2 regions of the Parageobacillus sp. G301 genome follow, and region 2 is predicted to be linked to the other one. Evidence: predicted binding sites of a transcription regulator. Region 2 holds the regulator's gene; the other holds the start of a gene.
What was found. The regulator LexA, encoded in region 2, represses DNA repair genes until DNA is damaged. The targets are predictions, from matches to a motif close to CGAACATATGTTCG.
Positions count from the first base shown of each region.

Region 1: the regulator LexA is predicted to act here: its motif matches at 5,005-5,018, upstream of QSJ37_RS01955 (DNA polymerase IV).

Region 1 covers NZ_BSDB01000001.1:353,982-361,839, reverse strand. The annotation lists partial or broken gene QSJ37_RS01980 (ferritin-like domain-containing protein) at 1-136, opposite strand, end outside; gene QSJ37_RS01975 (hypothetical protein) at 322-822, opposite strand; gene QSJ37_RS01970 (QueT transporter family protein) at 1,087-1,572, shown strand; gene QSJ37_RS01965 (DUF3307 domain-containing protein) at 1,770-2,636, opposite strand; gene QSJ37_RS01960 (SatD family protein) at 2,657-3,349, opposite strand; gene QSJ37_RS01955 (DNA polymerase IV) at 3,514-4,740, opposite strand; partial or broken gene QSJ37_RS01950 (DUF2243 domain-containing protein) at 6,115-6,192, shown strand; gene QSJ37_RS01945 (DUF3231 family protein) at 6,239-6,751, opposite strand; gene QSJ37_RS01940 (YjcZ family sporulation protein) at 7,535-7,630, shown strand; gene QSJ37_RS01935 (hypothetical protein) at 7,771-7,858, opposite strand, start outside.
Region 2 covers NZ_BSDB01000001.1:971,625-979,482, forward strand. The annotation lists gene tkt (transketolase) at 1-684, opposite strand, end outside; gene QSJ37_RS04940 (DUF896 domain-containing protein) at 811-1,041, opposite strand; gene QSJ37_RS04945 (YneB family resolvase-like protein) at 1,248-1,901, opposite strand; gene yneA (cell division suppressor protein YneA) at 1,920-2,225, opposite strand; gene lexA (transcriptional repressor LexA) at 2,378-3,001, shown strand; gene glnA (type I glutamate--ammonia ligase) at 3,055-4,389, opposite strand; gene QSJ37_RS04965 (MerR family transcriptional regulator) at 4,433-4,837, opposite strand; gene QSJ37_RS04970 (methionine gamma-lyase family protein) at 4,912-6,180, opposite strand; gene hflX (GTPase HflX) at 6,197-7,444, opposite strand; gene QSJ37_RS04980 (trimeric intracellular cation channel family protein) at 7,624-7,858, shown strand, end outside.

The DNA.
Region 1 (7,858 bases), 620 kb from region 2:
TTTGACATCAAGCTGCATACCTGTCAGACTTACATATATTTTTTGTAAATCGTTGATAATGTTTTATTTCATCGTCACGAATTTCAAGAATTTGAACCCTTTCCTTATCCGTAGGAGCCATTTTTGCTAATTCTGCGTTTTTTCATCCAGCCATTTCCGTCGCTTGACATATTCCTCGTGAAAATATCCTAAATGAATTTCATATATCCCATTTTTGTCTTTCCATCCATCGATGACATCAACTCGTACAGTGCAAGTAAAAGCAGTTGTGAATTTTCGGTCGCAGGAAACGAGTCATTTTATCAACATCCCTTAATTTCATTATAATGGAAGAAAAAGGTGAATTATGAACACACCCACAAAAATCATCGCCGTCGTTAAATGAAATTTTCGACGAAAACCGGAAGCTTTTTTATGGCGGAGCACTCCTGCGAACAAAGTAAGTGCTAGCATGAAAATCGCAAAATATCCGGTTATCATTTTTGGATGAAAAAATCCGATTATTTCTCCCAACTGAAAAAGCATAATTCCTGCATGAAGCGCGATAAGGCTTGTTCCTGCTAAAGCAATGGGAATATGTGTCCTCATCATTTTTCGTGACAGGTTGCTTAATGCAACTTTCACGTTACGCACTTTCGATTTTCTAATGACAAGAAATATAAAGTACATGTTAACGTTAATGAGAAACAATAATATAGCTAGCTGAGCGAACAGTTTTCCTAATAAAATGACGGTGGAATCATACGAATGAACGCCCCATATATACAGTACAGAACCAATGATGAATAACACATTAATGATTATCCAAACATAATACGGCATACGAACCTCCAACGATTTCGGGATAAATAGGATGTAACAAACAGCGAGTCGTCTCCCTATACATTTTGTCACACTTTTCTTTTAGAATAACATGATTAGAATGGTATTATCCTTATTTATCCCGAAAAAGAAAACAATCATTGCATTTCCTTCTTTTCTTGATAAAATAATAAATGTTGCTTTTTTGCCACACCATTTTGCCACACCATGTATACCGATGGTGCCTTTTTTGTATATACCTTAACGATGTAAGGGGAGAAGCATATGAACATTAGAACGATCGTCGTAAACGGCATTTTAGCAGCCGTGTACATCGCGGTGACAATGCTGATTCAGCCGTTTGGATTTACTAACGTACAGTTTCGCGTGTCGGAAATGCTGAATCATCTTGTCGTGTTTAATAAAAAGTATTTCTTTGGCATTGTGTTAGGCGTCTTTTTTGCCAATCTGTTTTTCTCGCCGATGGTGGCGTACGATCTCATTTTCGGGGTCGGGCAGTCGGTTATCGCCCTTCTGATCACGATTTTTTCGATGCGGTATGTGAAAAATGTATGGGCGCGGATGGCCGTCAATACGCTGGTATTTACGTTTACGATGTTTTTGATTGCGTGGGAGTTAAAGCTGGCGTTTGACCTGCCATTCCTTTTCACGTGGCTGACGACCGCCGCAGGCGAATTTGTCGTCATGGTGGTTGGCGCGCCGATTATGTACGCGGTAAACCGGCGGGCCCATCTGGATAAATTAGTATAAATATAAAGCGGCAGGGGTTACCTGCCGCTTTTTCTTACATTAGACGAATTTAGGCCGCTAGTTTCTCTACCACTGCTATCACAATCGGTATGGTTCTTTCCTTACAACATCCCCTTCATTTTCTCAATAATCAGGAATGATGGAATGCGTTTATTAAAGATGTGATAAATGATAGTTTCATAGTCGCAAGAGCGGATTCACCAAATCTTTGAAGCAACTATTCCTAGCAAAATGCCAATAATGGCGCTTGACAAAGTACCAATAAGATAATACTCGGCAAACTGTTTATGTTCGAATTGCTTGAAACGGGTTAATGTTTTTAACGCCGCTAAAAACGCCAGTCCTTGCGGCATATCCATCATCATAAAAATAATGATCAGCGTTCGTTCTAACATGCCAATGATTTGGCCGATTTTTGCGGGAGAATCATGAAAAAATTGTTCTGTTTTTACGGTGGTAATTTCGACTTCCTGTCTTCCGTTATTCTCGTGTTTTGTTTTTACTTCAATTTTTTCATCGGATAAACGATAAATGCCTTCCTGAAGCTCATAATTTGGCACCATATTTTGTAACAAAATTTGAAGAAAATGGCCAGCGCCATAAGTGGCTAAGATGAAAACACAAATCGTAGCGACGATTTTTTCATCCGTGTCCCAACCTTCCAAAAAAGATGGTATGCCGTTTTCTAATAACCATGCTGGAATGACCATATCATAAAAAACGATCCAAATGGTTAAAAAATGAAGTATCTGGTCAATAAGAAATAAAAATGCCCGACTGCCTGTTCCTTTCAACTTATCATTCCATTTGATTTTGCCGTAGTCAATGAGATAATGACAAATAGAAATAAGCAAAATGACTTGTCCAAGCAATAGAAAAATAGAGAGATGAAATGAATGGTGCACAAACATCATCATAAGGCTGGCGATTGCCATTAAAACGATATGAATGGCGATATGTTTGCCTAGAGCGACAAGCGGTTTATCCTTTCTTTCTTTAACTAATCGATCCGATTGGAAAATAAAATCTCCCAGCAAATGCGCCACATAAAAATATACCCACAAGATGATCGCTCCTTATGCGTCTATTTTAAAAGCTTTTCATACAAAAGTAGCAATTGAGTAAAGCTGGCTTCCGCCGCTTTTACTTTTTGATAATCGGCGCGCTTTAGCAAATAACTGACAGTAGAAATGGGCGATTTGTACCCTAAATGGTTTCCAATTTTTTCGTATGTCCATTCAGGGAATTGCTCGATCAGGCGAATAACTTGTTGCTGTTTGCTTGTCCATTTTCGTTTGGTTGATAAGATAAACCCTAATAATGTATTCAACGGTTCGGAAGGAACGGATTCGGATAAAATATAAAAACTCGTCTCCGCTTCGGCTTCATTCCAAATCTTTATTTTGTCGCTCTTTTCTTTTAGGTGTTGATCTCTCGCTTCAAACGCGTATAATATTGCGCTTCCGTTTATCGCATGAACATCGGTTATATTCGTCGTTTCCAGTTTTCCAATGCCAATTCCTAGATAAAACGGGCATCGATGCAAATGAGATTGTTGCAATATATAATCAATAAGTGGATATGCGACAGCAAAGTTTCCGATGACTCCAATCAGTTCATCTCCATTTCGAATCGTAAATGGAACGAGTAAATCTTGATGGAATCGCTGATTGATCATCTGTTGATATTCGTTCAAGATACTTAGTAGACGTCCCTTTTCCATCTGTCTGGACTTTTTGACATCCGCAGCAAAACAGATAGCTGGTGTTGGTTTCATAGCATCCCTCTTTTTGTTGATGTATATGTATCAATATTACCATTGTTGTTAAAAAAACATCAACATATCTTTCTGAAACGAGTTCTCTATAATTAGCGATACATAAACTTTTCGTCTTTGAAACAAGGCAAGAACAAGGATGACTAACGCTATCACTTCTATCGTTATAACGATTTTCCATTATCACCGCTTTTGTCTCTGAAAAGTTCAGATCCTCTTTGAATAATACTATTACCGAATTTTTGTTGCAGCTGCTCAATCGTATTCCATAACGCTTCTTTTTTGGCTTCTTCTTCAAAGTGAAACAAGTCTAATTGTTTCACCGCCTCTTTTTTATCAAATACGTCTACGGCGGTAATTCCTAACAGTCTTACCGGATTGCCGTTCCAATGGCGTTTTAATAAGTAGACGGCGCGCTGAAAAATTTCTTCCGCCTCCTGGAACGGATTTCCCCATGTTTTACTGCGGGTGATCGTTTGAAAATTGCTGTAGCGGATCATAATTTGGACGGTGGAAGAGACGACGCCTTTTTGTTTCATGCGATTGCTGACGGATTGCGCCAAATCGCGCAGCACTTCAAGAAGAATCCGTTCTTCTGTCACATTGCGGGAAAGCGTTGTGGAGTTTCCGATGGATTTCCACTTTTCTCCTGATTCTGGATCAACAGGACGGGGATCAATCCCATTAGCCCACTCTTTTAATCGAACCCCATTGATGCCAAGCAAATTTTGTAATGTCACTTTTTCCGCCTTTGCCAATTCGCCAATCGTAAAAATGCCGATACTATTTAATTTTTTTGCCGTTTTGTCACCGATGCCATGCATCTTCTGAACAGGGAGAGGCCAAAGTACTTTCGGCACATCGCGTTTGCGCAGCACCGTGATGCCCAATGGTTTTTTCATGTTGCTTGCCATTTTGGCTAAAAATTTATTTGGTGCAATTCCAATGCTTACAGGAATATGTAGCGTCTGTAACAACCCTTTTTGAATTTGCTCCGCGATATCCAACGGTGAACCAAGCAAATAACAATCGGTGATATCCAAGTATCCTTCGTCTATCGAAGCGCGCTCTAAAACGGGTGTAAACGTTGCTAAAAACTGAAATACTTTCTCACTTATCTCGCGGTATAAATGAAAATCGGGTTTTAGAACAACAAGTTGCGGGCACCTTTTCTTCGCTTCCCATAATGGCATTGTCGTATAAATACCAAAACGCTGTTTCGCGATATAGTTCGCCGCTAACACAACTCCTTTTCGTTCTTTCGGATCTCCCGCTACAACAACCGCTTTTCCTTTTAATGAGGGGTCTCGAGCGATTTCGCAGCTGGCGAAAAACGAATTACAGTCGACATGGAAAATTACTCGGCTTCGCTTTTGGTACGTTGCCTCCATGTTATTTTTCCCCTTTTTTAAACTGCTCCCACTTTCACTTTGTTTAGATAATCCCTTCTAACGAAGAGAAGTTGACCAAGCTCTATGTACCGTTTCAGCAATGAATGAGAGTTCCTTGTACGTTGGACTCAACATGCTGGCGTATTGCGAAAGCTTAGCTTTTCGATCAGCGTGAATGTATGATGGTGGAAAGTTTCACGTAACATCCCCTTTCTCCATCTCTTTCTTGTTCAAAAAACAATCTGCATAAGATAATTCAATTATAGCACATATGTTCGTTATTTTCTACGTTATGGCGATTCCTCTTCCCACTTCTATTGGTTTACACCCCGCCCCAATTAGAAGTGGGAGTCATCCCGCATGGAAAAACCATTTCTTCCATTCATTTACTTTGTTGATTATTTGCTTTTTTGTTTTCATTGATTATTTAGAACATAGTTTAAATAAATAATTTTATTCTATAAAACAGCCTCTTACAGTTCAAAAATGAACGATAAGAGGCTGTCTTTGGCGCTTTGTTAATAATAAATTTTGTTAAACCGCATTTGCCAGCATGACTAGAATAGAAGAATATGATGGTTAATTGTATCGAAATACTCTAATCCTATTCATTCAATTACAGTAAATAGAGCAACCCACTTCGCTATATAAAAAATTTGTTGTAGTGCAGTATCTAGATAATTAGATAAGTAAATCAATGTTGCAGGAACCATAATAAACAAAAGATATACAAAATAAGCTGCTGTATCTCCTAACATTTCTGCACCTTTCATTTTCCATAGATGAAAATGAAACAGGGCAATCACTTTATATGTGAGATTGGCAACAGCTACATATAGCAAAGTTGAATAATATTTCTCAATGTTTTTCCAATCTCCCCTACGCCAAAATGCTAATAAGCACTACATCGCAATTATAACCTCAAACATGCTACGCACTCCTGCATTTTCCTTATCAAACTATTATCCCCATTTATTCAATAAAAAATTCTTTACAAATTATTCCTATTGAACCAAACTGATCCTTAAAATAAAAACGCCACCCCGATCCGGAGTGACACTCTGCTTCAACATATCCACGACACCATCATAGCATGTCCGAAACAAAATAATCTGTCATTTTTCTGCCAAAATTCTGCCGTTTTCCTGTCACTATGTTTTCTACATAATTTACATTATGTTGAATTAATTTTTGTTCTGTTTATTTATAAGGGCAATTTTCCTGCTAATCTTGATTATAACTTGTTTATTTGGGGAAAGATGGGGGAAGAAACGATGTGAAGGTGTAAGTGCGGAATGAAACGAAGGAGGATCGTATGACTGCTGAAAACGTGAATTTAAAAATCATTCAAATTATGCAACTCGATCTGCAAACTCGGCTCGTAATCTATGGTCAGGCCTCCTGTTCGGTCTTGGTCTAGTCGCCTTTATTGATGAAACTATTTTTCATCAACGCCAATCATAAAAAACAAAAGCTTGCGCAATCGCAAGCTTTTAGATTAACAATCCGAACTTTTCACATTGAGCGGTGGTGGAACTAGCCAACCTTTTTCTTTGTTCATTCTAAGCAATTTAGCGCCATATTGCGCTTTTTTCATGTGAAATTGACCATACATTAGAGCAATATCTTCCCTGATGCACTGCCCCATAATTGTACTACATGCCACTAAGCCGGCTGCAATATCTTTACTAAGCATTGCAGCAATTTCCGGGTCAGTAAATCTCGCGCCTGCAGGAATATCTTCCAAGCATGCTTTTGGCCGTTCTGGCGGTGATGGCGGAAGTGCTATTCCATTTTCTTTTAACAAGTTTTCTGTTTCTTGTATTTCCGGTTTTAGAACGTTTTCGATACTATCCTCGATAAATTTTTTTAAATCCTCATCACCTGTATGGTTAAGCAATGTTTGATATCCGGCTAATAATCCTTTAGCCGTCAGTAAATACGACCATACACCAAATACTTCTCCGTAGTGCATCGGCTCTTCTTTTGGATTACCGCTTAAAATTCCCATAATAACCCTCCTAACAAAATCATATTTTCTTTAGATAATATGGATTAATTGAAATACAATTATGCAAAGAAAAGTGAAGTTTTCAAAAAACTTATTGCGTTATTGGAAAACAGTGCAATTTTTGTACAAAAACTGTTAGATGATGGTACTGTCAAAATGACCTTGTTTCTTTTTACAATCTCGGCTCCTCCGCATCCAGCCTTCGAATGAGCTTTTTCAGATCTTCGATAAGCAATTCCCTCAAATACACTTCATTACTCATGACCTTGCAGAGAATATTCGTAGCCATGAGTTTTAGCTCGATAAACGTGCATTTGTCTTCCCAGTTCATCTGTATCACCTCATGGTTAGTATGAGGTGTAAGAGACAGAACTGTCATTTTGTTTCTTAAATGTGTTCTTTGGCTTCTTTCTGCCCCTTATTCACACCATGCCGTGTAATGCTCAAAAAATTCATCTTGATCGTCAAATTCCTTTAAACAGTTAGGGCAAATGAACATTATTTTTCCTCCTTTACAAGCTTCTCAATTCGTACATCGTCCCACCCGTATAGAAAAAGCCTTCTGGCTGTTCAGCTCCTCATTTTCAAGAAAATCAAAAATCGAAAGTTGCTGCATTTTTTCACCTCCCGTTTCAACAAAATGCTAAACTGATCCATCGTTTTTTTTATTACCTGTATATTCGTTTAATTCTTCAAATAAACAAAATCTAGATGTTTGTCTTATACAAACTCGCTATGTTTTACATAGGATGTACTATCCTTTTAAAACAGGAGGTTTACAAAATGTCAGGTGGCTTTAGATTCAACTTTGCTTTAATTGTTGTACTGTTTATCCTTTTAATTATTATTGGATGTAGTTGTTTCTTTGGTGGTTACTAATCTAGAATCTGTTTTAAATTTATAGGACGGGTCATTTAGATCCGTCCTTTTTTGTTTTCATTTATTTTTCCTCTTGAATAACTAGGGCAACACAATGCTATTTTTGTTTCCTCCCATACCTTTTCCAGCAATTGTTCTCCTCACTCAATAAAGTCGAAGACATTCATTTGCTCGAATGTTTCATTCTTTTCCTCTTTTGTTTCACATTCAAGCGCTTCTGTTTCAAAA
Region 2 (7,858 bases):
TTTAGCGATTTCCTCAATATTATTTCCATCTTCTACGCGCAAATATTGCCAGCCGTACGCTTTAAAGCGCTGTTCTACATTTTCAGAAAAGGAAAGGTTTAATTCTCCGTCAAGCGAAATATCGTTCGAGTCATAAAGAACGATAAGGCGGCCGAGTTTTAAATGTCCAGCTAATGATGCAGCTTCAGATGCAACCCCTTCCATTAAGTCGCCATCGCCGCAAATCGCATACGTATAGTGGTTTATAATTTCAAAATTTTCCCGGTTATATGTAGCTGCTAAATGGCGCTCTGCCATTGCCATACCAACGGCCATTGCAATCCCCTGGCCGAGCGGACCAGTCGTTGCTTCTACCCCTGGTGTATGACCATATTCTGGATGTCCTGGCGTTTTGCTGCCCCATTGACGGAATTGTTTAATATCTTCCATGGAAACATCGTAACCGCTTAAATGAAGCAGGCTGTATAACAGCATCGATCCATGCCCTGCGGATAACACGAATCTGTCGCGGTTAAACCATTTCGGATTGCTTGGATTGTGATTCATAAATTTCGTCCAAAGTGTATATGCCATCGGTGCCGCTCCCATCGGCATTCCTGGATGACCGGATTTCGCTTTCTCGATGGCATCGATCGACAATGTTCGAATCGTCGTAATCGCTAATTCTTCGATTGTATGCGTCATGTTTTTCATCCTTTCATCAACGTAGTGTCAATTCTATCATATAGAAAATGAAAGGAAATGTACAACTTATTTCTTTAGTTTATAAAAGAAAGCATCTTTATGTTTTAAGATGCTTTCTTTTGCCTTTTAATGAAACCGGCTTTTTTGACTTTCTTTTAATTTTTTTGGTGTCACATCATTGCCATTGGGATCGATAACCGTTACGGAATGCAACATATCCTCCATCGCTTTGCGAAACACTTGGATGTATTCGCGGCGAAGCTGCTGCTGTTCAAGCGCTTCTTCCTTTGTTAAACCAGATGATTTCGCCTTTTTGGCCAACTCGTTAATTCGTGCCATTTTTTGCTTTGATAACATGTTTGCCTCCACCTATTATTGTATTGTTACGCTCTCATCTTATAGGACATAAATAGAAATCGCAACTATCTTGCTTCATCACACGCTTGGGCATATTGCGACAAGACGTTTAAAATCCATGAATGCAAAAAGATCCGCCGCAAACGAAGAACGGATGCATCTTTATATAAAAAAGCAACGGAAAAGATTGTTTATTAACGATACTTTCATATGGACGATGAATGAGAATCCACATATTCTCGATAGCGGCGGTGAACGGTCGCTTTCGAAACATCGTAACCAAACCCGCGCAATGTCGCAGCAATTTCCGCAAACGTCAAACCGTTATGGCGAAGGCGGACGATTTCTTCGACAGGGAGATCGATTCGCTCCCTCCCAGCATTTTCGCCAATGTGCTTTAAATTTCGCTCAGGCCGGTACCCCTGCTCAATCGCCCGCCTCATTCCGCGCTTAATTTTTAAATTATGTATTTTCCGCTGATACTCTTCGACAATGCTAAGAATGTTTAATACCATCGAATCCGCCTCTGATAGCTGCATTTCGCCGTTATGGGTGATCGTATATATTTTTACTCCCTCTTTTTGAATGCAGTGGAGAAGTGCGATTCTTGCATGGCCGCGTCCCAATCTTGTTTCATCTTGGATAAGAAGCGCATCAATCCGCTGCTCTTTCAACGTGGAAAGCAAGTCAAACACACCGTCTCTGTCTACTTCATAGCCGCTTGCTTGTTCCATAATGACTTTCACTACTTCAAAGCCGTGCTTTTCCGCAAGAAGCTCCAGCTCTTCTCTCTGGCGTTCCAGCGATGTCTCCTGCTCTCCCTTATCTGTGCTGACACGACAGTAAATAACCGCTTTCACTTTAACCACTCCATGATTTTATTTGCTGACGACTAACGATTTGTCTTCTTTTGATTTTAACACAGGAATAACAATTTTTTCACCGGCGACAATTCGTTGGCTCGACAAATGATTGACATCGATCACCCAGTTAATAAATTCCGTTGTCGAAAGTTGATGTTGTCCTTCATATTCCTTTGCCAGCTTCCATAGCGTGTCTCCCGATGCGACCGTAATTTCCATATATTTGTCTTTTTCTATCGGTTTATTCGCGTATAAAAATGCCCCAATTACCATCAATAAAAGCGCCGAAAAAATAATATAATGCACAAACATGCGTTTCATGTTATCCCACCTCTTAAGAATGTTTGTTCGGTTTTATCCTCATTATAATGAGGAACATTTGTTTGTGTCAATATAAATTTCGAACTTATGTTTGTTTTTTTTATGCCTGCATGCTATAATGTAAACAAATGATGTGGTAAGAGGTGTGTAGGATGACGAAACTATCAAAGCGGCAACAGCAAATTTTGGATTTTATTAAAAAAGAAGTAAAAACAAAGGGCTACCCTCCTTCTGTCCGCGAAATCGGCGAAGCAGTCGGACTTGCTTCCAGCTCCACCGTACACGGGCATTTAGCACGTCTCGAAAGCAAAGGATATATTCGCCGCGATCCAACAAAGCCGCGAGCCATTGAAATTTTGGATGCAGATTTTTCTACTTCCAATCAAACAGACGATGTCATCTCAGTGCCGATCATCGGCAAAGTGACGGCCGGTCAGCCGATTACAGCCATTGAAAACATTGAAGATTATTTTCCGCTGCCGAAACGGCTCGTTTCATCGGGAGATCACGTTTTTATGCTTGAAGTGATGGGAGACAGCATGATTGAAGCAGGTATTTTAGATGGAGATTATGTGATTGTGCGCCAACAGCAATCCGCGGATAACGGAGATATCGTTGTAGCAATGACGGAAGACAATGAGGCAACGGTAAAGCGGTTTTTTAAAGAGAAAGATCATATTCGCCTGCAGCCGGAAAACTCTAATTTAGAACCAATTATCGTCCGCGATTGCACGATTCTCGGCAAAGTAATCGGCGTCTATCGCGTCATTCACTAAGCATTTATACAAACAAAGGCTATCTCGCATGAAGCGAGATAGCCTTTTGCCTTTTAATAGAGTTCCATATATTGATCGCGTTCCCATTGATGAACAGCAGTTCGGAACATATCCCATTCGATTTCTTTCGCTTCGACGAAATGTTCGAATAGATGTTTTCCGAGGGCTTGAACGATTACTTCGTCCGATTTTAAGTTTTCGAGCGCTTCCGCCAATGTCGCTGGCAAGTCAACAATTCCTTCTTCTAGGCGTTCTTCTTTTGTCATCACGTAAATGTTGCGGTCCACTGGAGCCGGAGGAGTTAATTTGTTTTTAATTCCGTCTAGTCCAGCTGCTAACAATACCGCCATTGCTAAATAAGGGTTTGCCGATGGATCCACGCTGCGCACCTCAATGCGCGTGCTCATTCCCCGTGAAGCTGGAATACGGATCAGCGGGCTGCGGTTGCGAGCGGACCATGCAACATAACATGGCGCTTCATATCCAGGAACAAGACGTTTGTATGAGTTCACCGTTGGGTTTGTCACTGCCGTAAAGTTTGGCGCATGTTTCAGCACACCGGCAATAAATTGAAGCGCCGTATCGCTTAATTGCAAGTCGCCATTTGGATCGAAAAACGCGTTTTCATTATTTCTAAATAAAGATAAATTGCAGTGCATTCCAGAACCGTTAATGCCGAAGATTGGTTTCGGCATAAATGTCGCGTGAAGACCGTGTTTGCGTGCAATGGTTTTGACAACAAGCTTAAATGTTTGAATGTCGTCGCACGCTTTTACCGCATCGGCGTATTTAAAGTCAATTTCGTGCTGGCCAGGCGCCACTTCATGGTGTGAAGCTTCAATTTCAAATCCCATTTCTTCTAATTCGAGAACGATATCACGACGACAGTTTTCTCCTAAATCGGTTGGCGCCAAGTCAAAATAACCGCCTTGGTCGTTCAATTCAAGGGTAGGACGCCCATTTTCATCGAGTTTAAATAGGAAGAATTCTGGTTCTGCACCTAGATTGAAAGCGGTAAATCCGAGCGCTTCCATCTCTTTTAACATCCGCTTTAAGTTATAGCGCGGACACCCTTCAAACGGAGTACCATCTGCATTATAGATGTCACAAATAAAGCGGGCTACTTTTCCTTTTTCCGCCGTCCATGGGAAAATAACGAACGTATCTAAATCAGGATATAAGTACATATCCGATTCTTCGATACGGACAAATCCTTCGATCGATGAACCGTCGAACATCATTTTGTTGTCTAGCGCTTTTTCTAGCTGGCTGATTGGAATTTCTACGTTTTTGACAGTGCCAAGAATATCGGTAAATTGCAGACGGATATACTTGACGTTTTCTTCTTTGACGATGCGCATAATGTCTTCTCTTGTGTACTTTGCCATTTCTAAACTCCTCCCCGGCTCCCAATTTTATGACGAACGATTATTAATGAAAGAAGCGAGCGAGATCTCCTTGGCGTAGTGATGCACGATGAAATCGGCCCGCTTGCATGAGTTCCGTTCGCAAAATTTCGCGCAATTCCTCATCGGATAATCTTTGGTTCACCACTTTTTCCACTTTTTCCGTTTGTTCTTTATTCTTATCCGATTGTCGCGCTGCAAAAATTTGCTTGATGCCGGCCAAGTTTACTCCCTGATCAATCAAGTCCTTAATTTCAAGAAGACGATCGATATCGTTTAGTGAAAATAAACGGCGATTCCCTTCTGTGCGTGCTGGAGAAACAAGGCCATGCTCCTCGTAATAACGGATTTGACGGGCAGACAATTCTGTTAATTGCATCACTATCCCAATCGGAAACAATGGCATGGAACGACGAATATTGCTATTCATGCCAATTCCTCCTCGCTTATGATATTTAATTTTACATCACGTTAGAATATATGTCAATGAAATGTTAGATTTCCTTACAAAGAAATTAATCGTTTTTCCATTAGCTGATCAATCGCCGTACAAATAGCGATTTTCACATGAGAATATGTTAATCCTCCTTGTACATAAGCAACATATGGAGGCCGAATCGGACCGTCCGCAGTTAATTCAATGCTCGCTCCTTGAATAAACGTTCCTGCCGCCATAATGACGTCGTCTTCATAGCCGGGCATATAGCTTGGGTACGGAGTAAAATGTGCGTTTACCGGAGAGGAAAATTGTATCGCTTGGCAAAACGCGATCATTTGTTCTGGATCCTCAAATTGTACTGACTGAACTAAATCAGTCCGCTTCGCATCCCAAGACGGCTGCGTGTTTAAACCAATTCGTTCAAGCATCGCCGCTGTAAAAACCGCTCCTTTTAACGCTTGGCCAACGATATGAGGGGCTAAGAAAAACCCTTGATACATTTCATGTAAGCTATATAAAGTAGGGCCCGCTTCGGCGCCGATGCCCGGAGAAGTCATGCGATACGAGCATGCCTGCACATATTGTTTTTTTCCAACGATATATCCTCCCGTTTTCGCAAGTCCTCCGCCGGGATTTTTAATCAGCGATCCCGCCATTAAGTCTGCACCAACGTGGCATGGTTCTTTTTCTTCGACAAATTCGCCATAACAATTGTCGACGAAGACAACGACATCCGGCTTGATCGCTTTTACAAACGAGATCATTTCGCTTATTTCTTCAATCGTAAATGATGGCCGCGTAGCATATCCTCTCGAACGCTGAATGCCGATCATTTTTGTCCGCTCATTAATCGCGTTTTTGACAGCATCAAAGTCAACTCGGCCTTCTGTTGTCAGCGGCACACTTTGATAATGAATATGAAATTCTTTTAATGAGCCGACACCGCTGCCGCGAATGCCAACAATTTCTTCTAACGTATCATATGGGTTTCCGGTAATATAAAGCAGCTCATCGCCCGGTCTGAGAATGCCGAATAAAGCAATGGAAATCGCATGTGTTCCTGAAATAATTTGCGGGCGGACAATTCCCGCTTCGGCGCCGAATACGTCCGCATATATTTGTTCGAGCGTATCTCGGCCGATGTCATCATATCCATACCCTGTTGATGGAATGAAATGACTGTCACTCACTTTATGACGCCGAAAACTTTCTAATACCCGATATTGATTAATATCGATCCGTTCATCAATTTCTTTGTGGATTGGTGCAATTTGTGCTTCGATTTCTTTCACCAGTGCAGAGATTTTTTCTCCATGTCGTAACTGTGTGAACATATGATGACCCTTTCTATTATTGATATTGTCGCAATTGTCCATATAACGGATGTTTTGGCATCATATAGCCTTTACATTCATACATACCGCTTTCTTCATTATAATGCAACTCACGTAAAATCGTTTCCGCTTTTAACTGAGCAAGCAGTCTCCCCTCATTGCTCGGAATCGATACATGATAATAAACCATTTGCTTCATCATCGTCTCTTCGATAAATTGCCGCAGTCTGTGTAAATCGTGCTCGTTAAAAGCGCTGATGATAATTGCATCTGTTTTTGTACTTGGCACAAAGTTGCGATGAGCAATATCCCGTTTGTTGTAGATGGTAACGATCGGAATGGAGGAGACGCCCAGCTCATCGAGCAATTCGTAAACCGTCTGTTCATGATTGTAATAATCTGGATTCGATGAATCGACAACGTGCAAAATTAAGTCTGCTTCTTTTACCTCCTCGAGCGTGGAACGAAACGCCGCTACTAACGTTGTCGGCAAATCTTGAATAAAACCGACCGTATCCGTTAAGAGCGCGGTATAGCCGCTTGGAAGTGTTATTTTTCTCGTCAGCGGGTCAAGGGTGGCAAACAATAAATTTTCTTCGAATGAATCCGCATCAGTCAAGCGATTAAACAGCGTCGATTTTCCCGCGTTCGTATAACCGACAAGAGAAATTTGAAAAACGTGATTTTTTTTGCGGCGTTCCCGGTATCGCTCGCGATGTTCGGCAACCAATTTCAATTGTGTTTTAATTTCATCGATGCGCCGATAAATATGCCGGCGGTCCGTTTCTAACTTTGTTTCCCCCGGTCCTCTTGTTCCGATCCCGCCGCCAAGGCGAGACAACTCCGCTCCTTGTCCGCTTAAACGCGGCAATAAATATTGCAATTGAGCAAGCTCTACTTGCAGTTTTCCCTCTTTGGAACGTGCGCGTTGCGCGAATATATCTAAAATAAGCTGTGTCCGGTCAATAATGCGTACGGATAGCTGCCTTGACAAGTTACGGTTTTGACTCGGTGATAATTCATCATTAAAAATAACGACATCTGGCTCTAATTGTTCGACAAGGTGAGCAAGTTCTTCTACTTTTCCTTTTCCGATATATGTCGCTGGATGGATCGCTTCCCGCTTTTGCGTAACGGTCATGATGACTTCGCCGTTAGCGGTATGCACTAGCGACGCTAATTCTTCCATGGAATAAAAAAACCGTTCATCATCGATATGGGGAAGTTGACACCCGACTAAAATCACTTTTTCGCGTTCGTTCAATGCAGCACCTTCTTTCCATCAGCGTAACTCAACCTGCATCCATCATAACAAATCTTGCCGCAAATCGCTATTATAACGAGCATACACTTGTCATCATATCGATGTAGTTTGAAGGATTGATTTTCCGTTTATATCACCGTACAATGTTACCGTACAACGAGAATGAAAGGAATGCACTTATGACATGGGAAGTGTTAAGCATCATTGGCACGATTGCCTTTGCGATTAGCGGTGCGATTGTCGCTATGGAAGAAGAGTATGATTTACTTGGCGTTTACATTCTTGGCATCGTCACCGCGTTTGGCGGCGGCGCCATTCGCAATTTGTTAATCGGCGTGCCAGTATCAGCGTTATGGGAGCAAGGAACGTTGTTTCTTATCGCGTTATTGGCAATGACCATCGTTTATTTATTTC